2 regions of the Streptosporangium sp. NBC_01469 genome follow, and region 2 is predicted to be linked to the other one. Evidence: predicted binding sites of a transcription regulator. Region 2 holds the regulator's gene; the other holds the start of a gene.
The links. The regulator HrcA, encoded in region 2, represses chaperone genes, less so after heat shock. The targets are predictions, from matches to a motif close to TTGGCACTCTCNNNNNGAGAGTGCCAA.
Positions count from the first base shown of each region.

Region 1: groL (chaperonin GroEL) is a predicted target of HrcA. The motif match lies at 8,974-9,000, and genes of this name have one in related genera.

Region 1 covers NZ_CP109465.1:9,127,945-9,142,281, reverse strand. The annotation lists gene OG587_RS39760 (potassium channel family protein) at 1-207, opposite strand, end outside; gene OG587_RS39755 (potassium channel family protein) at 207-872, opposite strand; gene OG587_RS39750 (APC family permease) at 989-3,031, shown strand; gene OG587_RS39745 (class I SAM-dependent RNA methyltransferase) at 3,100-4,347, shown strand; gene OG587_RS39740 (hypothetical protein) at 4,486-4,779, opposite strand; gene OG587_RS39735 (DNA/RNA non-specific endonuclease) at 4,937-6,982, opposite strand; gene groL (chaperonin GroEL) at 7,243-8,868, opposite strand; gene OG587_RS39725 (TetR/AcrR family transcriptional regulator) at 9,079-9,693, shown strand; gene OG587_RS39720 (response regulator transcription factor) at 9,892-10,566, opposite strand; gene OG587_RS39715 (sensor histidine kinase) at 10,556-11,767, opposite strand; gene OG587_RS39710 (hypothetical protein) at 11,926-12,165, shown strand; gene OG587_RS39705 (FBP domain-containing protein) at 12,265-12,750, opposite strand; gene OG587_RS39700 (TetR-like C-terminal domain-containing protein) at 12,832-13,431, shown strand; gene OG587_RS39695 (hypothetical protein) at 13,472-13,663, shown strand; gene OG587_RS39690 (TerC family protein) at 13,996-14,337, shown strand, end outside.
Region 2 covers NZ_CP109465.1:4,175,683-4,190,019, forward strand. The annotation lists gene holA (DNA polymerase III subunit delta) at 1-54, shown strand, start outside; gene rpsT (30S ribosomal protein S20) at 206-478, opposite strand; gene OG587_RS18710 (hypothetical protein) at 647-1,648, opposite strand; gene lepA (translation elongation factor 4) at 1,690-3,561, shown strand; gene OG587_RS18720 (glycoside hydrolase family 18 protein) at 3,625-4,902, opposite strand; gene OG587_RS18725 (hypothetical protein) at 5,435-6,031, shown strand; gene hemW (radical SAM family heme chaperone HemW) at 6,252-7,463, shown strand; gene OG587_RS18735 (DUF4870 domain-containing protein) at 7,498-8,193, opposite strand; gene OG587_RS18740 (DUF3097 domain-containing protein) at 8,218-9,033, opposite strand; gene OG587_RS18745 (hypothetical protein) at 9,092-9,841, opposite strand; gene hrcA (heat-inducible transcriptional repressor HrcA) at 10,024-11,037, shown strand; gene dnaJ (molecular chaperone DnaJ) at 11,052-12,194, shown strand; gene OG587_RS18760 (16S rRNA (uracil(1498)-N(3))-methyltransferase) at 12,297-13,028, shown strand; gene OG587_RS18765 (hypothetical protein) at 13,216-13,926, opposite strand; gene OG587_RS18770 (SigE family RNA polymerase sigma factor) at 13,923-14,337, opposite strand, start outside.

The DNA.
Region 1 (14,337 bases), 5.0 Mb from region 2:
GACGACCACGTGGCACTCGGCCAGGCCGGCCTCGTCCAGCGAGGAGATCTCGCAGGCGTCGGCGAGCAGCCACTCCGCCCGCGGCACGGTATCGATCTTGATGGCCTTGGGGTCGATGTCGACGAGCAGGACCTCGTGGCCGTTCTCCAGGAGCTCGGCGGCGATCGACCGGCCGACCGCTCCCGCGCCCGCGATGGTGACGCGCATCAGTGCTCCTCCCTCGGCGCCCCGGACAGCACCTTGTTGATGCGGTCCATGTCGGCCTCGACCGCCATGACGTGCAGCACGTCGCCCTCCTGCACCACCGAGTCGTTCCTGGGCAGCAGGGTGTCGCCGATACGGTTGATGAACGCCAGGCGGGTGCCCGCCGCGGCCTCCAGGTCCCTCGTCGGGGTGCCGACCCAGCCGGGGTGGTAGGCCACCTCGGCCAGCACCACGCACCCGCTGGGGTCGCGCCAGAGCGGCTCGGCGCCCTCGGGCAGGACGCGGCGCAGGATCTGGTCGGCGGTCCAGCGGACCGTGGCCACGGTGGGGATGCCCAGCCGCTGGTAGACCTCGGCACGCCGGGAGTCGTAGATCCTGGCCACGACGTTGTCCACGCCGAATGTCTCGCGGGCGACCCTGGCGGAGATGATGTTCGAGTTGTCGCCGCTGCTCACCGCCACGTAGGCGCCCGCGGCCTCGATGCCGGCCTCCTCCAGGACATCCCGGTCGAAGCCGATCCCGGTCACCCTGCGACCCCTGAAACCCGCCCGCAGACGGCGGAACGCCTGCGGGTCACGGTCGATGATCGCGACCGAGTGGCCGCTGTCCTCAAGGATGTGCGCCAGGGTCGAACCGACCCGGCCACACCCCATGATCACGATATGCATGCTCCCCCGCCGGTCGCTGTGAGGCGGATCTTGTTCCCGATGTATTCAGCCAGTATGGACCGCCCCAGGAGTGCCGCGTGAGTGGGGCCGAGTAATAACGACTAGCATCTGCAGACGTGTCGAAGGTGACGGACCTTGTCAAACGCCTGTTCATCGGGCGGGCGCTGCGCAGCACGCAGCTGCACGAGCAGCTGCTCCCCAAGCGCATCGCGCTGCCCGTTTTCGCGAGTGACGCCCTCTCCTCCGTGGCCTACGCCCCGCAGGAGATCCTGGTCATCCTCTCGCTCGCGGGAGTCTCCTTCTACCACTTCAGCCCCTGGGTCGCCCTCGCCGTCGTCGTGGTGATGCTCACCGTCGTGGCGTCGTACCGGCAGAACGTGCACGCCTACCCCAGCGGGGGCGGCGACTACGAGGTCGCCACCGTCAACCTCGGCCCGAACGCCGGTCTGACCGTCGCCAGCGCCCTGATGGTCGACTACGTGCTGACCGTCGCGGTGTCGGTCGCCAACGGCGTCGACTACGTGGGTGCCACCATCCCGTACGTCGCCGAGCACAAGCCGCTGGTCGCGATCGTCATCGTCGTGCTGCTCACCCTGGTGAACCTGCGCGGCATCCGCGAGTCGGGCGCGGCCTTCGCGATCCCCACCTACGCCTTCATGTTCGCCGTCCTCGGCCTGGTCGCGTGGGGCGGCTTCCGCGTCCTCGTCCTCGGCGACGAGCTGCACGCCCCCACCTCCGGATACCAGATCGTCGCCGAGCAGTCCAACCTGACCTCCTTCGCGGCGGCCTTCCTGATCCTGCGCGCCTTCTCCTCCGGCTGCGCCGCGCTCACCGGCGTCGAGGCGATCAGCAACGGCGTGCCCGCCTTCCGCAAGCCCAAGAGCAAGAACGCCGCGAACACCCTGCTGATGATGGGCCTGGTCTCGGTGACCATGTTCGTCGGCATCATCACCCTCGGCCTGGCCTCGGGCGTCAAGGTCGCCGACCCCGCCGTCGCCCACCGCGACGTCCTCATCAACGGCAGTCCGGCGGGCCCCGGCTACTACCAGCAGCCGATCATCGCCCAGGTGGCCGACGCGGTCTTCGGGAACAACTCGCTCCCCTTCTTCTTCATCGCCGCCGTCACCGCGCTGATCCTGTTCCTGGCCGCCAACACCGCCTTCAACGGCTTTCCGGTGCTCGGCTCGATCCTGGCCCAGGACCGCTACCTGCCCCGCCAGCTGCACACCCGGGGCGACCGGCTCGCCTTCTCCAACGGCATCGTGATCCTCGCCGCCGCGGCCTGCCTGCTGCTGTGGGGCTTCGACGCCGACGTCAGCCGCCTGCTCAACCTTTACATCGTGGGCGTCTTCGTGTCGTTCACGCTGAGCCAGATCGGCATGGTCCGGCACTGGACCCGGCACCTGAGAACCGAGAGCGACCCGAAGGTCCGGCACCAGATGTACCGCTCGCGGACCATCAACTTCTTCGGCGGCGTCATGACAGGCGTGGTGCTGGTGGTGGTGCTGCTCACCAAGTTCACCCACGGGGCGTGGATCGTCTGCGTGGCCATGCCGGTGCTGTTCCTGATGATGAAGGGCATCCACCGCCACTACGAGAACGTGGCGGCCGAGCTCGCCGTCGCCGAGGACTCCCAGGTGGACGAGTCGATGCTGCCCGCGCGCAACCACGCCATCGTCCTGGTCTCCAAGATCCACAAGCCGACCCTGCGCGCCCTCGCCTACGCCCGCGCCACCCGCCCCTCCACGCTGGAGGCGATCACTGTGGGGGTGGAGGGCCCGGAGGCCAGGGCGCTGCAGGAGGAGTGGGAGCGGCGCGGCATCCCGGTGCCGCTGAAGATGCTCGACTCGCCCTACCGCGAGATCACCCGGCCGATCCTGGAGTACGTCAAGTCGCTGCGCCGCCGTTCCCCCCGGGACGTGGTGAGCGTCTACATTCCCGAATATGTCGTCGGCCACTGGTGGGAGCACATCCTGCACAACCAGAGCGCGCTGCGCCTGAAGGGCCGCCTACTGTTCCAGCCAGGCGTGATGGTCATCAGCGTGCCCTGGCAGCTGCACTCCTCCGACCGGCTCAAGGGCCGCCCCGAGCCCTTCGCGCCGGGCGCCGTACGCCGTCCGCGCCAGGAGGCGGCACGGAACGAGGACGTCAAGGCATAACCTTTCGTATGCGCTCCTGACGCGAGGAGGCTCGACCGACGACGGAATTTCCCTTGGGGGCAACGACCATGGCCATCGAACTGACGGTAGGACCGGTTGCACACGGTGGCTGGTGCGTCGCCCGCCATGACGGCCGGGTCGTCTTCGTGCGGCACGCGCTGCCCGGCGAGCGCGTCGTCGCCGAGATCACCGAGGAGACCACCCGGTTCCTGCGGGCCGACGCGGTCGAGATCCTGGAGCCCTCCGCCGACCGGGTGACCCCGCCGTGCCCGTTCGCGGGCCCCGGCCGCTGCGGCGGCTGCGACTGGCAGCACGCCTCCCTCGACGCCCAGCGCCGCCTGAAGGCCGACGTGGTGGCCGAGCAGCTCAAGCGCCTGGCCTCGATCGACTGGAAGGGCACCGTCGAGGAGGTCCCCGGAGCCCCGGACGGGCTCGGCTGGCGCACCCGCGTCCAGTTCGCCGTCGACCGCGAGGGCGGCCTGGGCCTGCGCCGCCACCGCTCCCACGACGTCGAGCCGGTGGACGCCTGCCTGATCGCCCACCCCGAGGTGGAGAACGTCGGCGCCGAGGTCATGAACTGGCGCAACGCCTCCTCGGTGGAGGTCATCGCCTCCAGCACCGGTGACCAGGCGGTCGTGGTCGCTCCCAAGCCCCGGCGCACGGTGGCCGTACCCGACCTGGACGCGAGCGTGGCCGTCTTCGTCGACGAGGGCAAGGGCCGCAGCCGCGTCGTCCACGGCCGCAACCATCTCGTCGAGCGCGTCGCCGACCGTGACTTCCAGGTCACCGGAAGCGGCTTCTGGCAGGTGCACCCCGGCGCCGCCGCGACCCTGCTGGACGCCGTCCTGGAGTTCGCCGCCCCGCAGCCGGGCGAGTGGGCCCTCGACCTCTACTGCGGCGTCGGCCTGTTCGCCGCCGGGCTGGCCGAGGCGGTCGGTCCCGAGGGAGCCGTGTTCGGCGTCGAGTCCGAGTCCGTGGCGGTCAGGGACGCGGAGCGCAACCTCCGCGACCTGCCCCAGGCCCGTTTCGCCAGGGGGCGCGTGGAGAACGCCCTCGACCGCTTCGGCATCGAGCGCGCGGACCTGGTCGTCGTCGACCCGCCCAGGGCGGGCCTGGGCCGCGACGTCGTCGACAAGGTGGCCACTCTCCAGGCGACCCGGATCGTGTACGTCTCCTGCGACCCGGCGACCCTCGCCCGGGACCTGGCCTGGTTCGCCGAGCGGGGCTACCGCCTCGCCGACCTGCGCGCCTTCGACGCCTTCCCGATGACCCACCATGTGGAGTGCGTGGCTCACCTGGTCAGTGAGACGGTCTAGGCGTCTACCTGGGAAAACGCGGCAGGTGGTGTTTCGTCGAAACCCATGATCACCCCTGTTAAACCGAGATCATGACGCATGATCCCGGAAGCGTCCCGCGATCGATTCGGTCGCGGGACGTAGCCGTCCTGTTGAGGTTCAGGGGATGTACACCTCGTAGTAGAAGCCCGGCAGCCAAGGGCCACCCCCGCGGAACCAGTGACAGTAGACGAGCCCGGTGTAGTAACCGGTCTGCGCAGCGTCCTCGTAGGCGAGGTCGCAGGCGGCCAGGGTCTGGTAGGGGCCCTGCAGGTACCAGTCCTGTGCCGGCCACATCCCGGCGGCCACGGCCGCGCTGGTCTGGGTGGCGGCGAAGGCGGGTGCGGTACCGGCCAGGACACCGGCGCCCAGCGCCATGGCGAGTACAGCGGAATGTAATCGGCGGATCTTCATCGTGGGTGACTCCTCACATTCGGGAAGGAGAACACCTTCAGATGAGCATCGGCTACCGGGCTTGAGGAGATACCGGTTCTCCATATTTCGGCCGGATGGTGCGTTTGTCGGGGCTATTTCGCCCGGCCTGAACACGTGAGCGCCCGCTCGACGGTTGTCAGAGGGCGAGCTGGCGGGGGCGGGTGATCTCCCGGGCCGTGGTGGCCGCCGCCTCCATACGGGCCAGGGGGTCGGCGTCGGCGAGGGTGCCGAACGACAGTCGGGTGAGGTCTTCGATGCGCCGGATCGGGACCTGGTAGGTCTTGTAGGCGCCGTAGGAGAACTCGGCGGGGGCGGCCTCCAGGCCGTCGATGAGGTGGTCTTGACTGAGCAGGTAGCCGGTGGCCGACAGCTCACCGTTCTGTTTGGTCATCGCCACGACTTTCCAGTACTGGCGGGGCAACTGGACGCCGCGGTAGGGGTCGTCGTCGTCGGCCAGGACCGGGCCGGTGAAGACGGTGGCTTTCAGGTCGCGAGTGTCGGCGTTGTCCAGGATGTAGTCCTCCAGCCCGGCCCAGGTGGTCTGGTTCTGGTTGAAGTCCTTGTGCTGCGGGGTGCAGTTGGTGAAGTGGAAGGTGTCGTCGTTACCGGCCTTGGCCACCGCCTGACCGGCCCCCCACGCCGGATCCAGGCGGCGCACCAGGTGGCCGCGGTCTAGGGGGTTGTCGCGGTAGACCTCCTCCCCGGCCTGTTCGCTGTCGGGCAGGCGGGGGTCGAAGATCCAGCGGTCGGGGTCGCGGCGGATGCGCCGGCTGGTCGCGCCGTCGATGTTGACCGCGGTGAAGAGGGCGAGCCGCCGCTGCCGGTTCATCACCACGCTGAAGTGGTGATAGTTCAGCACGTGCGCCTGCCCGTCGCCGGCGTGCCGGTTGAGCGCCGCCAGCGGGACAAGATCGGGGGAAAGGGCGGGTAGTGGCACCCGATGCCCGCCCGGCAGGAAGTCCGGGTCATAGCCGCGGCGGCCGGCGTAGTCCGGATCGATCTGGATCGCCTCCGGCGCCGCCGCGGCCGGGCCGGTGGCGTCGACCGGTTCGCTGCGGAGTCGGATGTCGAAGGGGACCGTCAGCGTCAGCGTCACCTGCCCGGCGGTCGGCCGCCCCACCGGCTCCAGCCGTTCGGCGGGCTCGACGGGTCGGATGAGCGACCGGTCGGCCGGAGCGGTCAGGGTCGCCGAGGCGGGCGGGAGGCTGATGCGTTCGGTGAACAACCGGTCGACCAGGGTCTGCTGGGCCGATGGGAACGGCTGGCCGCGCAGGAAGGTCAGCAGCCGGCTGACCCGTACCCCTTCGTTGATGACGCCGCCGAACGCGTCGTGGTCGGGGGCGGGGACGCCGGCGTGGTGCAAAGCCACGATCTCCCACTGGTCGTTGAAGACCGGGGAGCCGGAGGATCCGGGCTCGGTGTCGGTTTGGTAGTGCAGGAACGACTCCAGGATGTCGACGATCCGGTTTTCCCGCAGGGCGACCTGTTTCTTCTCCCCGCCCGGATGCTGGATGATCGTGACGAAGTCGCCGACGATGGCTTTGCCCTCGGCGGCCACCAGCCGGTTGAACCCGAACCGGGCCAGCTCGCCTGTGCCGGCCTTCACCGCCACCAGCGCGAAGTCCAGCTCTTGGTCGGCGAAGAAGAACCGGCCCGGATCCAGGGAGAAGCCCTGCAGCGGGAGTGGCCGTCCGTCGATGCCGTCCTGGTAGTCGAACTCGACGCCACTGCGGCCGGCCGTGTGGGCATCGGTGAGCACGTGGTGGTTGGTGAGCAGCAGGTCCGGGGAGACCAGCGATCCGGTGCCGTAGCCGGCCAGCCGCCCGCGCGCGTCACGGACGATCACGCGCCCGACCGCCCGCGCCGCCGCCGCCCCGCCTTCCAGGTAGCCGACAGGCAGCAGGTCGTTGGTTTGGATGATCCGTTCCAGCACCGCCGCCGCCGCTGTCACGGCCGTCGGTTGCGCTGCGGCTATCGCTGTGGGATCGATCGGGCGGATGTCTCGGTAGTGGCGGCTGAGCCGATCGATGCGGGCGGCCACCCGCACCGGCTCATCGGCTCGGACGATCCCACCCGGCTCGGCGAGTACGGCGATCTTCCGTCGGCGCTGCTCGCTCCTGTCGGCTACCCGCGCGGCCACATCCTCTTGCAATCCGACGGCCGGTTCTTCGACAGAATTCATGCCCTGCCTCCATCCCGCCGCCCCGGCCGGCCCCGTCGCTTTCCTGATGGGGGCGTTATTCCCCGACGAGAATCAGGTGATTCTCCCGGGAATGGGCCAATTGTCTGTCGACCGTGCGGGTGGACACCGGGGCTGAGAGGTTCCGGGCTCGAACAGGGCGGCCGGGTGTCCCGTCACCGCGCTACCGCCCGGCCGATTCCAGCCCCGGGGACCGGAACGTCCGCCGGCCCGTGTTCGCGACGCACAGGCCGAAGATGAGACTAGAAGTCCATGTCGCCGCCGCCGGGCATGGCGGGGGCGGCTCCGGCCTTCTCGGGCTTCTCGGCGATGACGGCCTCGGTGGTGAGGAACAGCGCCGCGATGGACGCCGCGTTCTGCAGCGCCGAACGCGTCACCTTGGCCGGGTCGATGATGCCCGTCTCGAACAGGTTGACGTACTCGCCGGTGGCGGCGTTGAGGCCCTCACCCGGGGGAAGGTTGCGCACCTTCTCCACGACGACGCCGCCCTCGAGGCCGGCGTTCACGGCGATCTGCTTCAGCGGCTCCTCCAGAGCCTTCCTGACGATCGCGGCACCGGTGGCCTCGTCGCCGAAGAGCTCCAGCTTGTCGAACGCCTTGGCGCCGGCCTGCAGCAGCGCCACGCCGCCGCCGGGGACGATGCCCTCCTCGACGGCCGCCTTCGCGTTGCGAACGGCGTCCTCGATGCGGTGCTTGCGCTCCTTGAGCTCGACCTCGGTCGCCGCGCCGGCCTTGATGACGGCCACGCCGCCGGCCAGCTTGGCCAGACGCTCCTGGAGCTTCTCGCGGTCGTAGTCGGAGTCGGTGTTCTCGATCTCGGCGCGGATCTGGTTGACCCGGCCGGCGATCTGCTCGGGGTCACCGGCACCGTCGACGATGGTGGTCTCGTCCTTGGTGACCACGACCTTGCGGGCCCGGCCGAGCAGGTCGAGGGTGGCGTTCTCCAGCTTGAGACCGACCTCCTCGGCGATGACCTGACCGCCGGTCAGGATCGCGATGTCGCCCAGCATCGCCTTGCGGCGGTCACCGAAGCCCGGCGCCTTGACCGCGACCGACCGGAAGACGGCCTTCATCTTGTTGACGACCAGGGTGGCCAGGGCCTCGCCCTCGACGTCCTCGGCGATGACCAGCAGCGGCCTGCCGGACTGCACGACCTTGTCGAGCAGGGGCACCACGTCCCTGTTGGCGGAGACCTTGCCACTCACCATCAGGACGTACGGATCGTCCAGCACCGCTTCGAGCCGGTCGGGGTCGGTGATGAAGAGCGGGGCGATGTACCCCTTGTCGAAGCGCATGCCCTCGGTGAGCTCAAGCTCGAGGCCGAAGGTGTTGCTCTCCTCGACGGTGATGACGCCTTCCTTGCCGACCTTGTCCATCGCCTCGGCGATCATCTCGCCGATCTGCGGGTCGCCCGCGGAGATGGATGCGGTGGAGGCGATCTGCGCCTTCGTCTCCACGTCCTTGGCGAGCTTGGACAGCTCCTCCGACACGCGCTCGACGGCGGCCTCGATGCCCTTCTTCAGGGACATCGGGTTGGCGCCGGCGGCGACGTTGCGAAGGCCCTCGCGTACGAGAGCCTGAGCGAGCACGGTGGCGGTGGTGGTGCCGTCACCCGCGACGTCGTCGGTCTTCTTGGCGACCTCCTTGACGAGCTCGGCCCCGATCTTCTCCCACGGGTCCTCGAGCTCGATCTCCTTGGCGATGGAGACACCGTCGTTGGTGATCGTGGGAGCGCCCCACTTCTTCTCCAGAACGACGTTACGGCCCTTGGGGCCGAGGGTCACCTTGACGGCGTCCGCGAGCTGGTTCATGCCACGCTCGAGACCGCGCCGGGCATCCTCGTTGAACGCGATCATTTTCGAAGTCATTCCTGCTCCTGCTGTCGATGGGGGTTATCCGGGACGGCGCCCGCGACGGACGGTCCACCGGCGGGAGGCCAACCCGACGACGTACCTCGCCGTCCCGGCACATGCCTGGCACTCTCCAGGCGTGAGTGCCAGGCGTTCCATCGCACTCTACCCACAACTTGCGTGTCACGCACATAGTGCGCGGCACGCAATATCTAGTAGGGTTGCCCCATGAACGACGACGCCATGGGCCTCCGGGCACGCAACAGCCAGGCCACCCGGGAGGCGATCGGCCATGCCGCGCTGCGTCTCGCCATCGAGCAGGGCCCCAGCGGGCTGGCCCTTGTCCGCGTCCATGACATCGCCACGGCCGCGGGAGTCTCCCCTCGCACCTACAACAACTACTTCTCCAGCAGGGCGGAGGCGATCTGCGCCTTCCAGGCCGACCAGGCCGGGCGCGCGGGGCAGGCGCTGCGCTCCAGGCCCGCCGACGAGCCGCTCGACCAGGCCGTCGTCGCGGCCGTGGTCGAGCTCTACACCGACCCCGAGCCCGACAAGGCCGGCCTGCGCATGATCATGTCGACGCCCGAGCTGGAGGGCGAGGCGCTGAAGGCGTTCACCATGGCGGAGGGCCCGCTCGCCGAGGCGATCGCGACGCGCACCGGCACCGACCCCGGACGCGACCTGTTCCCCGCCGTCACGGCCGCCGCGGTCGCCGGCGCCATCCGGGTGGCGGGGCGGCACTGGCTCGAACCCGGAAACACCGAGTCCTTCGCCACCACCCTGCGCCGCGCCCTTTCCTGCGTCTTTCCCGGCACGCCGCCCGAAGGCCCGCGGGATCGGTGACCGGCGTCCGAGACATCGCCTGGCGAAAGGAGCGACGTTGCCGGGCGGGGCCGCGTGGCCGTGGTCCCGGAGCGGGACGAGGAGCGGATCGTCGCGGACTTCGGTGCCGATGAGGGGGTGAACGGCTCGTCCGGGCGCGGGTGAGGCCGGTGGTGTGACAGCGGTCCTACCGGTGACCCGACGATGTGACCGGTGGTCCTACCGGTAATCCGGCGCGCTCGCGTCGTGGACCAGCAAGGCGATCTGGACCCGGTTGTTGAGATCCAGCCGGGTCAGGATCCGTGACACGTGCGTCTTCACCGTGGGCAGCGCCAGATGCAGCTCCCGCGCGATCTCCGCGTTGGAGCGGCCGCGCCCGACCGCCAGGGCCACCTCCCGCTCCCGCTCGGCCAGCAGCGCCAGCCGGGCCCGCGCGGCGGCGGCCCGGTCGTCCCGCCCGGAGCCGTCCGCCACCTGCTCGATGAGCCGCCTGGTGACGGCGGGGGAGAGCACCGGATCTCCGGCGGCCACCGTCCGGATGGCCGTGACGATGTCCTGCGGCAGGGTGTCCTTGAGGAGGAACCCGGCCGCGCCGGCGCGCAGCGCCCGCAGCACGTGCGCGTCGGTGTGGAAGGTGGTCAGGACCAGCACCTCCGGGGCGCCGGGCCGGGCCCGGAGCCTCTCGGTGGCGGCCAGCCCGTCGACGCCCGGCATCCGGATGTCCATCAACACCAGGTCGGGCCCGTACGCGGTGACCAGCGCGGGCACCTCGGCCCCGTCGGCGGCCTCCGCGACGATCTCGATGTCCGGGGCGCCACCCAGCATCAGGCGCAGCCCGGCCCGCACGATCGCGTCGTCGTCGACCAGCAGGACGCGGATCACCTCATTCCCCATCCTGGCCGCCGGACCCGGTTCGTGCGGTGGGTGCGATGTCCGTCGTGGGCCAGGGGAGCCAGGCGCGCACCCGGAAGCCGCCGTCGGCGGGGCCGGCCGTCAGCTCGCCGCCCGCCAGCCGGGCCCGTTCGGCCAGCCCGATCAGTCCCTGCCCGCCGCCCGCGCCCGCGCTCTCGCCCGCGCCGGAGACCGGAGCCGGTCCCGGCGGCGGTGCGTTACGGACCTCCACCGCCAGCCTGCCGGCCGGGTCCCCGCTCACCTCCACCGCGACCGCCGCGCCGGGCGCGTGCTTACGCGCGTTGGTCAGCGCCTCCTGCACGATCCGGTACGCCGTACGTCCCACCAGGGGCGGTGGCACCGGTCCGTCCGGCGGCCCGGTCAGCTCGATCCGGCCGCCCGTCGCCCGCGCCTCCGCCACCAGCCGGGCCAGGTCCGCCAGTTCCGGCTGCGGTCGCTCACCCTCCTCCGGCCCGGCCCGCAGTACCCCGATCACCTCGCGCAGGTCGCGCAGGGCCAGGTGGGCGCTCTCCCGGATCACCCCGGCGGCCCGCGCGATCTCCGTCCGGGACGCGTCCGGGTTGAACTCCAGCGCCCCCGCGTGCACGCTCAGCATCGACAGCCGGTGGCCGAGCACGTCGTGCATCTCGCGGGCGATCTCCTCCCGCGTCTCCCGCCGGGCCCATTCGGCCCGCAACTCCGCGCCCGCCTCGGCGAGTTCCGCGCGCTCGCGCAGCGAGGCGATCAGCTGCTGCCGGGAGCGCCGGAACAGCCCCCACCCGATGGCCCCGGCGATCAGCGCGAAGTACGTCAGCGCCGAACCCGCCCGTTCCTCGGACAGCTCCGCCACCCGCCACAGGAAGACGGGCAGCGGGGCGAAGGCCAGCGCCACCACCCACGCCGTGACCCGCCACGGCCGGGTCGCGGCCACCGTGAACACCGCCACCATCGCCGGGCCGGTCAGGTAGTGCGCCCAGGTGCCCACCAGCAGCAGCGCCACCGCCAGTGGCACCGGCCAGCGCCGCCGCAGGAGTGTCGCCGCGCACCCCAGCCCGCCGACCACCTGGTCGACGTCCCGCCACACGGGATCGAGGTCCTCGGGAACCGGTACGGACTGCGAGCTGACGGCGGCGAAGCAGGCGGCGAAGAGGAACAGCGCCACGTCGGCGACCCAGTCGCGGCGGGTGCGGTGGATACGGCGCATAATCCAGAAATTTACGCGGCCCCCGCCCGCGACCGGGCGTTCGTGCCGCGACCCGATACTTAAGTACGACGTCGAGCCCGCCGGCGGCCAACCTCGGTCGCCGCCCGGCCATCTTGAGCCCGATTCCGTGCCCGGCACCGCGCGCCTACCGTCGGGCCATGACCTCCACCACCCCGAAGTCCTTCCTGGCGACCCTGTCCGGCCTGCTTTGCTTCGTCCTCGTCGTCGGTGGCGCGAGCGGCCTCCTGCACGAGTGGTTCGGCTGGATCCACCTCATGGGCTTCGTCCGCTTCCTCGTCCCCGGCGGCTACGAGATCTACAGCTACGTCGTCATGATCGTCCTCGGCCTCGCGGTGGGCGCGGCCGGCGACGCGGTCACCCGGCGCGGCCGCAAGTGACCGCAGGGGTGTGAGAAGCACCCTCCGGCGGGCACGCGCAGATCGTACCGATCGGTTCGATCGTCTGCTGTCTTCACATGTCGTACCGATCGGTTCGATTCACTGGGTCACCTTCTGGAGGAACCCGGCCACGTTGGCCGCGGTTCTGTCGATCTTTTCCTCGAGCGTGAGCGACTCGGGCATCCGCCCGCCGGGCCCGACGTCCTTCTTGCCGCGCAGGTAGAGGGAACAGGCCAGGTCGGTGCAGATGTAGGCGCCCACGGAATCGCCGTTGCCGCCGGTGCGGCGGGCGGTCATCAGCGACACGCCGTCGCCGGTGTGCGTGGTCAGGCAGAGCGAGCACATGCTGCGCCGTGCGTGCCCGGCATGCGGGGAGGCCCGCCGCAGCGCCACCCCGACCAGCCGGTCGCCGTGCTCGGCGACCAGGTAGGTGCGGCCGGGGGACGAGGGGTCCCGCCAGCCGAGGAAGTCCAGGTCGTCCCAGGGCAGGGCGTCGAGGTCCCTGGGTACGGCGAGGCGCTTGACCTCGCCCTTGGTGCAGTTGACGAAAGAGGCACGGATCTCGCGCTCGAAAATCGCTCTCATAGCTGGAAAGCTAGCTCTAGTATGCTATAACAGCAAGCCATTAAGTTTTTTCCTAGGGCTCCTAGGAAGAGGGGATGGCGCATGGCGCGTGCCGGAGTGACCGTCGAACGGCTGGCCGAGGCGGCGGCGGAGCTCGCCGACGAGGTGGGGCTGGGAAACGTGACCGTCTCGGAGGTCGCGCGCAGGTTCGGCGTGAAGGACGCGAGCCTGTACTCGCACATCAGGAACGCGCACGAGCTACGGGCCCGGGTGGCCGTGCTGGCGCTGGCCGAGCTCGCCGACCGGGGCGCGGCGGCGCTGGCCGGCCGGGCGGGCAAGGACGCGCTGGTCGCCTTCGCCAACGTCTATCGCGACTACGCCAAGGAGCATCCGGGCAGGTACGCGGCGACGCAGGTCGAGCTCGACCCGGAGACCGCGAAGGCGAGCGCGGCGCGCCGGCACTCGGACATGACGCGGGCCATCCTGCGCGGCTACGCACTGGTGGAGCCCGACCAGACCGATGCGGTCCGGCTGCTGGGCAGCGTCTTTCACGGGTTCGTGAGCCTGGAACAGGCGGGTGGCTTCCGCCATCACCCACGCGGCGCGGACGAATCCTGGGGCCGGGTGCTCGACACGCTCGACGTCGCGCTCCGCGGCTGGCCGGCGGGTGCGGGCGACGCCGGCGCGAGCCGCACGCCGTGACGGCGGAACACGGACGCGACCGCGTGGCCGGACGGGTCCGGTGCCCGACCCGCGATCGGGACGCCACGGAGGGGGCGGTCCGGGGGCGGCCGGCGGCCGGGGCCGTGACCTCCCCGGCCACAGCACGGCGACGGTGGCGATCGCGGAGATCGTCAGCAGGACGCCAAGCAGGATTTCGAGAAGCGCGGTGGTCGACATCGAGTCCTCCCTCGGCCTCGCCGTGGTCAGGTGACCACGAGGACGAAGGTCTTCCCGCACCCCCGGGTCACCCGGGGGCCACCCCGCCGGGTCTCCCTGCGCACGGGGACCGTGATGACGATCGGGGTGTCGGACGGCGGGTACTCCCCTCCGTGTTGGTTCCACTATCCGCGCGGCCCAGGCCCTGGTCAAACCGCCCCCTGAGGTGGGGCGCCGCCCGGGGACCGGCCTAACCTGGAACGACGAGGGGAGTACTTCCCAAGAGCCGATCCGGTCAGTACGGACGTTTCGCAACGTCCCCGGGCGGCCGCCCGCAGGCGCAGGTGAAGGAGACCTCGAACAGCCGAGCGCGTTCGAGGAGGGGGCATGTCCGCCGAGACGGTCCTGTCGGCGGCCGATCTCGAAACGATCGGCTCGCCGAAACTGTGGACGATCACCGTGGCCGCTCTGATGTCGCTGCTGGCCGTGGACTTCACACTGACCCGGCGCCCGCACGAGGTGCGGATGCGCGAGGCGGTGGGCTGGTCGGTCTTCTACCTGACACTGCCTCTGATCTTCGGCCTCTATCTGTGGGGGGTCTTCGGATCCGGCGTGGCGATGGAGTTCCTCACCGGCTACGTGGTGGAGAAGTCGCTGTCGGTGGACAACCTGTTCGTGTTCATGCTGCTGCTGTCCGCCTTCGCGGTCCCGGCCGTGCTGGCCCAGCGG
Region 2 (14,337 bases):
TACGCGCTGGAGCACATGGTCCAGACCGTGGTGGCCAGCCGCACGGGACGTTAGAGGAGTGCCATCCGGGTGATCGGGAGGTTCCCGGAAACCGGGTTCCTCCCGGAAACGGATGGTGACCCGGCCTGAGCCTTCGCCGGCGGGGCCCAGAGAGACACGAGAACGCCGCACCCCGTGGGGATGCGGCGTCCGGCGGTGCGTGGAACTACTTGGCGACCGACAGGGCGGCGGCGCGCTGGGCGATCGCCGACTTGCGGTTGGCTGCCTGGTTCTTGTGGATCACGCCCTTGCTGGCGGCCTTGTCCAGCTGGCGGGAGGCGGCGCGCTGCAGCACGAGGGCCTGCTCGGCGTTACCCTGGTCGGCGGCCTCGCGGAACTTGCGGATGGCCGTCTTCAGGGAAGACTTGACAGCCTTGTTACGCAGCCGGGCCTTCTCGTTCTGCCGGTTGCGCTTGATCTGGGACTTGATGTTCGCCACGAAGAAGCCTCGGTGAATGTCGTTGGATGGGGCGCGCGGGCAGAGAGGGCGCGCCACACGCAGTTGACTAGGCTACCAACTGCCGTGGTCGACACTCAAATCGACAGGCCGGGCAGAGGGATGCCTGATCAGTTTAGCGTGTGATCCCGATGACTCGGACCAGAACGCTCACGGCTTGAACCAGAACTTGTCGTACTCCGCCCAGTCCTCCTTGGTGGCGGCGAAGTCGACGTAGAGCGCCAGGCCGAACCGCTCGCGAGGTTTGCCGTACGAGGTCAACGCCAGCCGGGCGCCCCTGGCCGCCTTCTCGACGCTCTCGGCCTCGTCGGCCCAGGAGACGCCGTGGTCATGATAGGCCGGGGCGCCGATCAGCACCGTCTTCTCCTCGGGGACGAGCTCCAGCGCCAGCGAGCTCTGCCGTACGACGTAGCCGCCGTAGACGGAGGGGAAGGGGAGGTAGGAGTCGTAGGTCATGATCGCCACCTGGTCGGTGAGCTTCGCCACCTGGCGAAAGTAGTCGGGTGACCAGTACTTGTCGCGGCCGGTGGCGGCGCGCGCGGCCGGGCGGACGAGCGGGAACGGCTCGATCTGCGGGGTCGAGGTGGAGAGCAGGCCGTCGCCCACGATCGCGCGGGTCCGGGTCAGCAGGTCGAGGAAGTCGGTGTCGCCGTCGCCGATCGGCTCGAAGTTGTAGTGGACGCCGTCGAAGCCGAGCGCCGTGATCGCGCGGGCGCCGTCCAGCACGCGCTGTCTGGAGGCCGCGTCGTCCAGGTCCAGGACGCCGTCGACCTTCTGGCCGAGCCAGGCCGACACCCTGACCTTTGGGAGTTCCTCGCGCCACCATTTCAGGAAGTCGGCCGCCTTCGGATACTTGCCGATGGGCAGGGTCCCGTCCGGGTCGAACGGGCCGGAATGGACGTACACGTCCTTGATCCCGGTCTTTCGCAGCCGGGTGGCGAGGGTTCGCACGTCGTCGGCCGTCTTGCGGCCGTCGACCCACGCGTGGCCCAGCCACAGGGCGTCGTGGCCGGTCGTCTTCGCCCAGGGGGCGGGTGTCCCGGTAAACTGCAGGGTGAGGGTGGCCACGGCCACCCCTGGAAGCGCGAGGAGCAGGGCCGCCACCATAGCGAGGAACCGCAGGCCGCGCCGTGCTCTGGTCCGGGCAATCACCCGGACATGTCACCATGGAAGACGGCTGGCATGCCAGCCGTATGATCGTCATCAATCTGTTGAAACGGACCCCGGTGCGCATTCAGCCTGGCCAGACCGACCCCGCTGTGCTCCGCAACTTCTGCATCATCGCGCATATCGACCATGGCAAGTCGACGCTCGCCGACCGCATGCTGCAGATCACCGGAGTGGTCGACGACCGTTCCATGCGCGCCCAGTACCTCGACCGGATGGACATCGAGCGCGAGCGCGGCATCACGATCAAGTCGCAGGCGGTCAGGCTCCCGTGGCAGGTCGGCGACACCGACTACGTCCTCAACATGATCGACACCCCCGGGCACGTCGACTTCACCTACGAGGTTTCCCGGTCGCTCCAGGCGTGTGAGGGCGCGATCCTGCTGGTCGACGCCGCGCAGGGCATCGAGGCGCAGACGCTGGCCAACCTCTACCTGGCCATGAACAACGACATGACGATCATCCCGGTGCTCAACAAGATCGACCTGCCCGCCGCCCAGCCGGAGAAGTACGCCGCGGAGATCGCCCACCTCATCGGCTGCGAGCCGGAGGACGTGCTGAGGGTCTCCGGCAAGACCGGCATCGGCGTCCGCGAGCTGCTCGACCACGTGGTGGCGAGCGTCCCGGCCCCGGTCGGCGACGCCGACGCGCCCGCCCGCGCGCTGATCTTCGACTCGGTCTACGACACCTACCGCGGCGTGATCACGTACGTCCGGGTGATGGACGGTCATCTGGGCAAGCGCGAGCGCATCCTGATGATGTCCACCACCGCGGCCCACGAGACGCTGGAGATCGGCGTCATCTCGCCCGAGCCGAAGATCGCCGACAAGGGGCTGGGCGTCGGCGAGGTGGGCTACCTGATCACCGGCGTGAAGGACGTCCGCCAGTCGCGGGTCGGCGACACGGTGACCTCCGTGACGAGGCCGGCCCTCAAGGCGCTCAGCGGCTACGACCACCCCAAGCCCATGGTCTTCTCCGGCCTGTACCCGATCGACGGGGACGACTATCCCGACCTTCGCGAGGCCCTGGACAAGCTCCAGCTCAACGACGCCGCCCTGGACTACGAGCCGGAGACCTCCGCGGCACTGGGCTTCGGATTCCGCTGCGGCTTCCTCGGCCTGCTCCACATGGAGATCGTCCGCGAGCGGCTGGAGCGCGAGTTCAACCTCTCGCTCATCTCGACCGCGCCCAACGTGGTCTACCGGGTGATCATGGAGGACGGCAAGGAGGTCGTCGTCACCAACCCCTCGGAGTTCCCCACCGGCAAGGTGGAGAAGGTCTTCGAGCCGATGGTCAAGACGACCGTGCTCGTCCCCTCGGAGTTCATCGGCGCCATCATGGAGCTCTGCCAGAACCGCCGGGGCAATCTGCAGGGCATGGACTACCTGTCCGAGGACCGCGTCGAGATCCGCTACACCATGCCGCTCGGCGAGATCATCTTCGACTTCTTCGACCAGCTCAAGTCCCGTACGCGCGGCTACGCCTCGCTGGACTACGAGCCCTCGGGCGAGCAGGAGTCGGACCTGGTCAAGGTCGACATCCTGCTCCAGGGCGAGGCCGTGGACGCCTTCAGCGCCATCGTCCACCGGGAGAAGTCGTACGCCTACGGGGTCGAGATGGCCAAGAAACTGCGCGAGCTCATCCCCAGGCAGCAGTTCGAGGTGCCGATCCAGGCGGCCATCGGTGCCCGGGTCATCGCCCGTGAGAACATCCGCGCCATCCGCAAGGACGTCCTCGCCAAGTGCTACGGCGGCGACATCTCCCGCAAGCGCAAGCTGCTGGAGAAGCAGAAGGAGGGCAAGAAGCGGATGAAGATGGTCGGCCGCGTCGAGGTGCCCCAGGAGGCGTTCGTCGCCGCGCTGTCCACCGAGTCCTCCACGGACAAGGCCAAGAAGTAGAACGTGCGGGCGAGGCCGCAGGTGACCCAGATCCTGCGGCCTCGCCCGGTATGAGAGGGTCGCTCAGCGCAGGACGCTGTAGAGCGCCGAGGTGAGGGACGCCCGGGTGTCGTCCTGGTCGATGGACCACATCATCGAGCCGCCGAGACCCTTCAGGCGGATGTAGGCCGCCTTCTGGAGCAGCGAGGTCGGGTCGTCGTAGGACCAGAACTCGTTACCGTCGTAGAGCCACACGGACCCGGTCAGCAGATCGCGGTAGCGCTTGCCGGGCTTGTTCACGAGGACCTTGTAGTCCTCGGTCCCCGGGGCGAAGGTGCCGGGAGCGGGGCCGGTGGAGGTCCCGTACAGGCCGTTCTTCCCGCCGGTGACGCCGGTCCAGCCCTGGCCGTACGACGGCACGCCCACCACGATCTTCTTGGCGGGGGCGCCGCGCGTCAGGTAGTCGCGGACGGTCTGGTCCACGCTGTACTTCACCGGGTTGGGGTCGCGCCGGTCGTTGAACAGGTTGCCGTTGTGGCCGGTGACGGTCTCCCACGGGCCGTGCAGGTCATAGCCCTGGACGGTGGCGAAGGTGAGCTGCTTGAAGACGTCGCGGACCTCGAAGCCCGCGTCGATCTTCGCGGCGGCGGCGGGCAGGAAGGCGGTCAGCTCGGTGCGCCGGTCGAACTGGTTCATCTGGCGGCGCAGCTCGGTGACGAACAGGGTGAAGTTCCGCTTGTCCTCGGGACGGATGACGTTGCCGACCTCGCCGGAGGAGCCGGGCCACTCCCAGTCGAGGTCGATGCCGTCGAACACGCCCGCGCCGGTACCGGCCGCGGTGCCGGGCAGGTTGCCCTTGAGCCACAGGTCGATGCAGGAGGAGGCCAGCTTGGCGCGGCCCTCGGGGGTGAGCACCGCGTCGGAGAAGTACTTCGAACCGGTCCAGCCACCGAGGGAGATCAGCGCCTTGAGACCGGGGTGCTTGGCCTTGAGCTTCTTCAGCTGGTTCAGGTTGCCGTTCAGCGCCTGGCCCTCGGCGTCGGCGACGCCGTCCACGCTCTGCTCGGCGGGCACCGGGCGCTGCCAGTCGGCCCACGGGTCGGGGGAGTAGCAGTCGCCACCGGCGTTGACGAAGCCGAAGGCGTAGTTGATATGGGTCAGCTTGGCGGCCGCGCCGCTGGTCTCCATGTCCTTGACGTGGTAGTTGCGACCGTAGACGCCCCACTGGATGAAGTAGGCGACCCGCTTGTAGCGGTCACCGTGTCCCTGGGAGGTCTGGGCCTGGGCCGGGGCCGGTACGGCCACCGCCACCAGACCCGCGGCGAGGGCTGCCGCGATCACTTTACGGAGGAGTCTCTGCACGGGCTTCTCCACTGCTTGGAATAGTAACTTATAGGAAACTTTCCTTTAAGTTTTCCCGGATCGTAGACCTGCGTGATCTGGCCGTCAACGGCCAACGGCGTTTTGACCGGTGGACGGCGGGTCGCTTCGGCTAACTTGGTAAGGCATGGAGCAGCAGGCGTTCTGCAATCGATGTGGCACCCCTGTGAGCGGGCTGCCGCGATGCCCCGGGTGCGGGGCGCCGACGAGGGGTGGGCCCCCGGTGAGTCAGTCCCCGTCGGCCGGTTTCCCGCCGGCCCAGATCCCACCTGCTCAGTCACCACCTGCTCAGTCACCACCGGCTCAGTCCCCGCGGGGCGTTCCTCCGGGCGGGAGCCGGATCCCGCCGGGAGAGTGGCGGCAGGATCCCGCCGACTGGCAGCAGCATCTCCCGCCGGACGAGCGACCTCCGCAGCCCACGCCGGGGGATCGGGCTCCGGCACCGCCGCGGGGCCGGGCGCCCCGCGGGGACCGCAAGGTCTGGCCGCCGGTCGCGCTGGCCACGGTCCTCGCGGTGACGATGGTCGCCGCGGGAGCCTTCTGGCTCACCCCGCGAGACGGCGGCACCTCCGTGGCGGGCGGCATCCGGACGGCGGCGAGCGGCGACCGGGCGGAGGCCGAGACCGGGACGCCCCCGGCCGGGCGGGCTCCCCAGGGGCCCGAGGACGCCGAGACCCAGGCCAGGGTCCTCGACGCCCTGCTCGCCGACAGCGGCGGCTCCCGGTCGGGCCTCGGCTCGGCCCTCGGCCTGCTGCGTTCCTGCGAGGGCACCGCCACCGGGCTCGCCACGCTCCAGCGGATCACCGCCGCCCGCCGCGAGCAGGTGGTCCAGGCCAACGCGCTGGGCACCGGCGCGCTCGACGGCGGCGACGCGGTCAAGGAGCGCCTCACCCGGGCCCTGACCGCCTCGTTCGACGCCGACGAGGCGTTCCTCGCCTGGGCGACCCGCCAGGAGGCCGGGTGCAGCCGCGCCTGGAGCGGCGACGCCGACTACCGGCGCGGTCTCGCCCTCTCCGGCGAGGCGACCACGGCGAAGAAGGGCTTCCTGAAGCTGTGGAACCCCCTCGCCCGGCGGTACGGCCTGCCGGTTCGGGGCGAGCACGAGATCTGACCCTCGGGAGCGCCGCGAGAGACGCCTCGGCGGCTCGCGGCACGAGGGCCGGGATGCCGGACGGGCGGGCGGGGCCGGGGCGCCGGACGGGCGGGCGGGGCCGGGGTCTCCCTCCAACGGTTCGGCTTCGAGCCGGCCGGCGTCCCCGAGCACCTCGTCCTCGGCGTCCTCGGCATCCTCGGCGTACCGGGCATCGCGGGGGAGACGGCAGACTTGGGGCGTGCCATCCACACTTCCCGACGGGGATCCCGTACCCGCCTCGGGCGAGCTCCCGGAGAGCGCGCTCGCCGGGCTCGGCGAGCGGCCCTTCGGTTTCTACGTCCACGTCCCCTTCTGCGTGACCCGGTGTGGTTACTGCGACTTCAACACCTACACGGCGTCCGAGCTCGGCCCCGGCGCGTCGCAGAAGGACTACGCGGACACCGCCGTCGACGAGGTGCGGCGGGCGCGGGCCAACCTCGGCAGCGCGCACCTCCCCGTCGAGACCGTGTTCTTCGGCGGGGGAACCCCCACCCTGCTACCCGCCGGAGATCTCGTACGGATCCTGGGGGCGATCGAGGAGGAGTTCGGGCTCGCCCCCGGCGCCGAGGTGAGCACCGAGGCCAACCCCGAGTCGGTGGACCCCGCCTACCTGGCGGAGCTGCGCGCGGGCGGGTTCAACCGGATGAGCTTCGGGATGCAGAGCGCCCGCGAGCACGTGCTCCGGGTGCTGGACCGCCGCCACACCCCCGGCCGCCCCGCACGGGCCGTCCAGGAGGCGAGGGAGGCGGGGTTCGACCACGTCAACCTCGACCTGATCTACAGCACGCCGGGGGAGAGCGACGACGACTGGCGCGCGTCGCTGGTCGCGGCGATCGAGGCGGGGCCCGACCACGTCTCCGCGTACTCGCTGATCGTCGAGGACGGGACGAAGCTGGCCGCCAGGATCAGGCGCGGCGAGCTCCCGATGCCCGACGACGACGTGGCCGCCGACCGTTACCTGATCGCCGACGCCATGCTGGCCGAGGCGGGGTTCGAGTGGTACGAGGTGTCCAACTGGGCGACCTCGGAGGCCGGGCGCTGTCGGCACAACCTGCTCTACTGGACCGGCGGCGACTGGTGGGGGGTCGGCCCCGGGGCGCACAGTCACGTCGGCGGCACCCGCTGGTGGAACGTCAAGCACCCCGCCGCCTACGCCCAGCGCCTGGCCGCGGGCACCTCGCCCGCGTACGCGCGCGAGGTGCTCGGCTCCCAGGACAGGGCGGTGGAGCGGCTGATGCTGGAGCTGCGGCTCGCCCGGGGCTTCCCGCTCGAAGAGCTGGAACGCCCCCCGGTGGTCGCTCGCGCGCTCGCCGACGGCCTGCTGGAGGTGGAGCCGTTCAAGGCGGGCCGCGCGGTGCTCACCCTGCGCGGACGCCTGCTGGCCGACGCCCTGGTCCGCGACCTCACCTGAGAAACCCGAGGTCCCGTTCGGACCGCAGGCAGGGTCAGCTGATGAAGCGGATGTTCATCGGATAGCGGTATCTCTCTCCTCGGTTGGCCGCCACCGCGGCGATGATCGTCATGATGATCGATCCGATCCAGAGGAAGAACATCAGCACGAAACCGATGAGTACGAACGCCAGGACCCAGGAGACGACGTAGGCGATCAACACCGTGAGCTGGAAGTTGAGCGCCTCGGCGGCCTGGTCGCGCACGTAGGGCGACTCGTCCTTCTTCGCCAGATAGAGCACCAGCGGCCCGACGAAGGAGGTCAGCAGGCCCAGCAGGTGGGCGAGCATCGCCATGGTGGTGTCGTCGCCGCCGGGCCGCGGGCCGTACGTCCCCGGGGGCGCCTGGTAGCCGTACCCCTGCGGCGCGCCGTACGCGCCGTACTCGGGGTATCCGGGCTGGTGGCCCGGGTCGTAGGGAGAGCCGGGCGGGTAGCCCCCGTAGCCCTGCCCCGGCTGCCCGTAGCCTTGCCCCGGCTGTTCGTAGCCCGGCCCTGGCTGCCCGTAGCCCGGCCCCGGTTGGCCGTAGCCCTGGCCGGGCGCGCCGTGTCCCTGGCCGGGGTGGTCGTACCCCTGGCCCGGGGGCGGGGGCGGGGGCGGGGCGCTCTGGCCCGGTCGGGTGTGGCCGGGCGGGGGATCGCCGATGCGCCGCGTCCGGTCGGCGTCCGGTGGGTCCTCGGGGTTCTCGCTCATGTCCCCTCCTGATGGGTTGACGGCCTAGCCATCCTCGCCGGGAACCGTCACGAAGTCGATCAATTCCTCGACGGGCCCGAGGAGCTCGGGCTCCAGATCGGCATATGTCGTGACTGATCCGAGAATGTGACGCCATGCGGCGCCGGGCTCCACGTTCCAGCCCAGCGCGGCGATGACGCCCTCCTTCCAGGGCACGCCGCGCGGCACCGACGGCCAGGAAGGGATCTTGAGCACCTGCGGCCTGACCGCCTGCCAGACGTCCACGAACGGGTGCCCGACGATCAGCACGTGCGGTGAGGAGACCCGCGCGGCGATCCGGCTCTCCTTGGAACCGGGGACCAGGTGGTCGACGAGCACGCCCAGCCGCCGCTCCGGCCCCGGGCCGAACTCCTCGACGATCGAGGGCAGGTGGTCGACCCCCTCCAGATACTCCACGACCACGCCCTCGACCCGCAGGTCGTGCCCCCAGACCTTCTCCACGAGCGCGGCGTCGTGCACGCCCTCCACGTAGATCCGGCTCTCCTTGGCGACCTGGGCCCGCAGGCCCTCCACCGCGATGGAGCCCGACGCGCTCCGCCTGGGACCGCGCGGCGCCGCGGCGGGCCGTACGAGCGTCACCACCTTGCCCTCCAGGAGGAACGCGGCCGGCTCCAGCGGGAACACCCGCCGGCGCCCGAAGCGGTCCTCCAGGGTGACGGCCTCCTTGTCGCAGGCCACCACGGCGCCGCAGAAGCCGCCGTCGGCGTCCTCGACGACCAGGTCGAGCTCCGCGGGCACCTGGGGGATCGTCCCCCTGCGCGGGCGCCGCCAGTCTCCCGCCAGAACGTCACGCTCGTACATCACCGACCGCCCACCCTCTCTCGCCGGGGATCAGGTGGGACGCTAGCAAACACCACCGTCACCTGCCGTAGGGTCCCGGCTGTCCCCACTGCCCCACCGGCACCGCGGCGGCCCGGCGCTTGCGAGCGTTGCCCCGCTTCACCAGTACGACGATCGTCACGACGATGGCGAGCAGGATCCCGACACCGGGGATCACGAACAGGGCGACCACCCCGCCCACCAGCGAGTCGGCGGCCAGTTCCTTGCCCACGCCGAAGGTCGTGCCCTCCGCGGGCTCGGCGGAGCACTGGACCTGGTAGTCGCCCGCCTGGTCCACGCCGACCCGCAGGCCCATCTCCCAGGTGACGCCGTCGGACCCCGCGACGGTCTGCTGGATGTCGGGCTTCTGCAGGCGGGGCGTGCCCGTGCCGCCCTTCAGCGTGCACTCGAACTTGGTGGGCCCGCCCGTGGCGACGTAGATCGCCGGCTTGTCCGCCGGGTCGATCGCGACCGTCGCGGTCTCGCCGGGGGCGAACGTCCGCGTCGGGGCCGCGTCGGTCACCGCGCCGACGAGGCCACCGGCGAAGCCGCCGATGCCGACGATGATGCTGACCAGGGCGAGCAGCCAGACCCCGACGATCCACCCGATACCAGGCTTGATCTTCCCGATGGGGGGCGGCGGTCCCTGCGGGGCGCCGTAGCCGGGGGGTGCGTAACCGTACGAGGGGGGCTGCTGGCCGTACTGCTGCTGGCCGTACGGCTGCTGGGGGCCGCCGTGACCGGGGCCGCGGGAGGCGTCGCCCGGATAAGAACCGAAATCTTGGGACATGCCCAAATTCTGGTGGGTGCCGCTTGGATCGCGATAGCAGTTGACTTGACAACGGCTTGCCGTCATCATCCGCAGCTCTTGCTTATCGCGCCTTCCGCACCGGGGCCGTACACTTGGCACTCGGGAACACAGAGTGCCAAGCCTCGTGTTTCCCTCTGAACGCAGGCAGGGAGGTGACCACGTTGGTCGACGACCGCAAGCTCGCCGTGCTCCGCGCCATCGTCGAGGACTACGTGTCCACCAACGAGCCGGTGGGTTCGAAAGCCCTCGCGGATCGGCACAACCTGGGGGTGTCCCCGGCGACGATCCGCAACGACATGGCGGTGCTGGAGGAGCAGGGCTACATCGCCCAGCCCCACACCAGCGCAGGCCGGGTGCCCACCGACAAGGGTTACCGGCTCTTCGTCGACCGGCTCTCGCAGGTGAAACCCCTGTCGAGCGCGGAACGCAAGGCCATCGAGAGCTTCCTCGCGGGCGCGGTGGACATCGACGACGTCGTCATGCGGACGGTGCGGCTGCTGGCCCAGCTCACCCGGCAGGTCGCCGTGGTGCAGTATCCGACGCTGACCCACTCGACGGTCAGGCACGTCGAGCTGGTGCCGCTGAGCGAGCGTCGGCTGATGTTCGTGCTGATCACCAACACCGGCAGGGTCGAGCAGCGCGTGGTCGAGCTGCCCGACGTCGTCGACGAGCAGCGCGTGGCCCACCTGCGCGCGATGCTCAACGCCTCCCTCGACGGGTGCGGGCTCACCAGCGTTCCCGACAAGATCGTTGACCTGCCCGAGCGGCTGCCCACGGAGGATCGGCCGCTCGCGGCCACTATCCTGTCCGTACTGCTCGAGTCCCTGGTGGACAGGCATGATGAGAAGATCGTTTTTGCCGGGGCCGCCAACCTCGCGGGAGCCGACTTCACCGTCGGGCTCCGCGACGTGCTGGAGGCCCTGGAAGAGCAGGTCGTGCTCATGCGACTGCTCGGTGAGACCTCGGACCTTTCCGCGCTGACCGTGCGGATCGGCTCGGAGAACCCCTACACCGGACTCCAGGGCACGTCCATCGTCGCCGCCGGATACGGTTCTGGGGACAAGCAACTGGCCCGGCTCGGTGTGCTGGGCCCGACGCGAATGGACTACCCGGTCACGATGGGCGCGGTGCGCGCGGTGGCACGCTACGTCAGCCAGATCCTGGCTGCATCATAAGAGGTCAACGAAAAGTGGCTAAGAGCGACTACTACGGCACCCTCGGGGTGCGCCGCGACGCCAGTGCGGAGGAGATCAAGAAGGCGTACCGCCGCCTGGCGCGCGAGCTGCATCCCGACGTCAACCCCGACCCCGAGACCCAGGAACGCTTCAAGGAGATCACGCAGGCCTACGAGGTCCTGTCCGACTCCAGCAAGCGGCAGATGTACGACATGGGTGCCGACCCGTTCGCCTCGGGCGGCGGCGCGGGGGCCGGGGGCTTCGGCGCCGGTTTCCCGTTCAGCGACATCATGGACGCCTTCTTCGGCGCGGCCGGCGGTGGCGGTGGCCGAGGCCCCCGCTCCCGCGCCCGCCGCGGGCGCAACGCCACCATCAGGGTCGAGCTCGACCTGCGCGAGTCGGGCTTCGGCACGACTCGCGAGCTGGTCGTCGACACCGCCGTGGTCTGCGAGGTCTGCACGGGCTCCGGCGCCGCGGCCGGCACCCACCCCGACACCTGCGACATGTGTCACGGCCGGGGAGAGGTGTCCCAGGTCACCCGGTCCTTCCTCGGCCAGGTCATGACCTCCCGGCCCTGCCCCCAGTGCGGCGGCTTCGGGTCGATCATCCGCAACCCCTGCCAGGAGTGCTCCGGCGACGGCAGGGTCCGCACCCGGCGGACCATCAAGGTCCGCATCCCGGCCGGGGTCGAGGACGGCACCCACATCCAGCTCGCCGGCGAGGGCGAGATCGGGCCGGGCGGAGGCCCGCCCGGAGACCTGTTCCTGGAGATCGTCGAGCGCCCCCACGAGATATTCGAGAGGCGCGGCGACGACCTGCACTGCACCGTGCAGATCCCGATGACCGCGGCCGCGCTCGGCACCATCCTGACCATGGAGACACTCGACGGCGCCGAGGAGCTCGACATCCGTCCCGGCACGCAGTCGGGGCAGACGATCCCGCTCTACGGGCGGGGCGTGCAGCGCCTGAACGAGACGGGCCGTGGCGACCTGCTGATCCATGTGAACGTGGAGACCCCCTCCCGCCTCGACGCGGAGCAGGAGGGGCTGCTGAAGGAGCTCGCGAGGCTCCGCGGCGAGGAGCGCCCGCCGGGCAAGTTCGCCCCCGGGCAGCAGAGCTTCTTCTCCCGCCTGCGGGACGCCTTCAATGGCCGCTGACCCGGCTCGCCCCCGGTCGCGCCGCCCCGGCCGGGCCCGGCCCCTGCCGGGGGGCGTCGTCCCGACCGGCCGGCACCCCGGCACGGTCCGCCCCGACGGCCCATGACCGTTCCGGTCTTCCTGGCCGACCCCGCCGACCTCGCCAGACCGGAGTTCGTCTTCGGCGGCCCCGAGGGACGCCACGCGGCGGCCGTACGGCGGCTGCGGGCGGGTGAGCGGCTCGACCTGACCGACGGGGCGGGCTCCGTCGCCGAGTGCGTGGTGACCGAGGCGGGCAAGGACTCGCTCCGGGTCGAGGTGCTGCGCCGCCACGAGGTGCCCGTGCCGTCACCGCGCCTGGTCGTGGTCCAGGGCCTGCCCAAGGGTGACCGGGGCGAGCTGGCCGTGGAGATGATGACCGAGGCGGGGGTCGACGTGATCGTCCCGTGGTCCGCGGCCAGGTGTGTCACCCAGTGGAAGGGCGAGCGGGCGGCCAGGTCACTGGCCCGCTGGCGCTCCACGGCACGTGAGGCGGGCAAGCAGTCGCGCCGCTTCCATCTGCCCGAGGTGACGGAGCTCGCGTCCACCGTGAGGGTGGCCGGCCTGCTGTCGGCGGCGGCGCTGGGGGTCGTGCTGCACGAGGAGGCCGCCTCCCCGCTGTCCGGCCTGCCGCTCCCCGCGGGCGGCGACATCGTCGTGGTGGTCGGCCCCGAGGGCGGGGTGTCGGGGGAGGAGCTCGCCGCGTTCCGCGAGGCCAAGGCGGTGCCGGCGCTGCTCGGGCCGACGGTGCTGCGTACCTCGACGGCCGGGGTCGTCGCGGCGGCGGTGCTCCAGACGCGCAGTGGCCGCTGGTAACACCCCGCTGCCGGTGTCGCCGATGCCGCCGGTGTGCGGCCGGTCACGCTCACGCGGTCACCCCCGGCGGTCACGGGTCCCGGCGAATCCGTGCCGTGAGGACCCGGGAGACCCGTCGCGCGGAGGGGCGATGAGGAAGAGAGGAAGATGAGAAACCGGTCAGGGCTCGCCGTGACCGGTCGCCGCGCTAGTTCTGGATGGGGGTTGGAACGGGGGTGCCCGCCTCCGTCGGCACGGGGGGCGACACGTCGCCCGAGGGCGCGCACTCGTCGGGCGAGCACGGGCTCTCCGAGGAAGCCGGGGGTCTCGTCCTTGTCTTCGTCGGCGTCGGTGTCGCCTCGATCTCCTCGCACCTCCTGGTGATCCCGCCGGGCTCGAGGGTGGGGCTGTCGAGGGGGGTGGGGCAGGTGGGCGTCGGCGTCGGTGTCGGCCTGGGAGCCGTCGTCGCCGGGTTCGACCTGGAGGTCGGCCTCGTGCTGGGCCTCGCGCTCCTGGACGGGGTGGGCGTCGGCGGGAGCATGGTGGCGCCGGGACCCGACCTGCTGACGGCCGGGAGCGGGGCGTGGTTGGACGGCGGCTGCGAGTTGGAAGCCGGGGGGCGCGAGGTGGCGGACCCGTCGACCGGAGGGGTCGACTCGGCGTACTTGACCCCTTCGGTGCTCACTCGGGGGATCACCTGTTCGCGGAACTGGGGAACCACCATGACGACGGTCGCCGCGACGAGGACCGCGCCGGCGACGGAGGCTCCGGCGCGCCACCACACCAGCCAGCGGAGCCCGCGCCGCTCGATGCGGCCGCGGATTATCTCCAGCCCGTCCGGGGAGGGAACGACCGAGTTCGCCTCCGCGCTGAGCGCGCGGCGAAGCAGCTCGCCGTACTCATCCGGGGAGTCGGTCATGACAGTTGCTCCAGTGAGGTTCGTAGGGCGGCCATCCCGCGAGCCGTGTGGCTCTTGACCGCGCCTTTGCTGATGCCCATCGCGTGGGCGATCTGCGCCTCGGACAGGTCTCCGTAGTAACGCAGGACCAGGGCCTCCCGCTGGCGTGCGGGCAACCCGCGGAGCGCCTCGATGACGGCGGAACGCTCGAACTCGCCGATCGCGCCGTTCTCGGCACTCGGCGCGTCGGGCATGCCCTTGGGCGCGTACTTCTCGACGACCGCCCGGTGCCGAAGCACCGAACGTGATCGGTTGACGACCGACTGTCGCAGGTAGGCCAGTGCCTTGTCGGTGTCGCGCAGTCGACGCCAGGCGCCATGGATGGCGACGAACGCGTCCTGCACGACCTCCTCCGCGGTTGCCATATCGCGG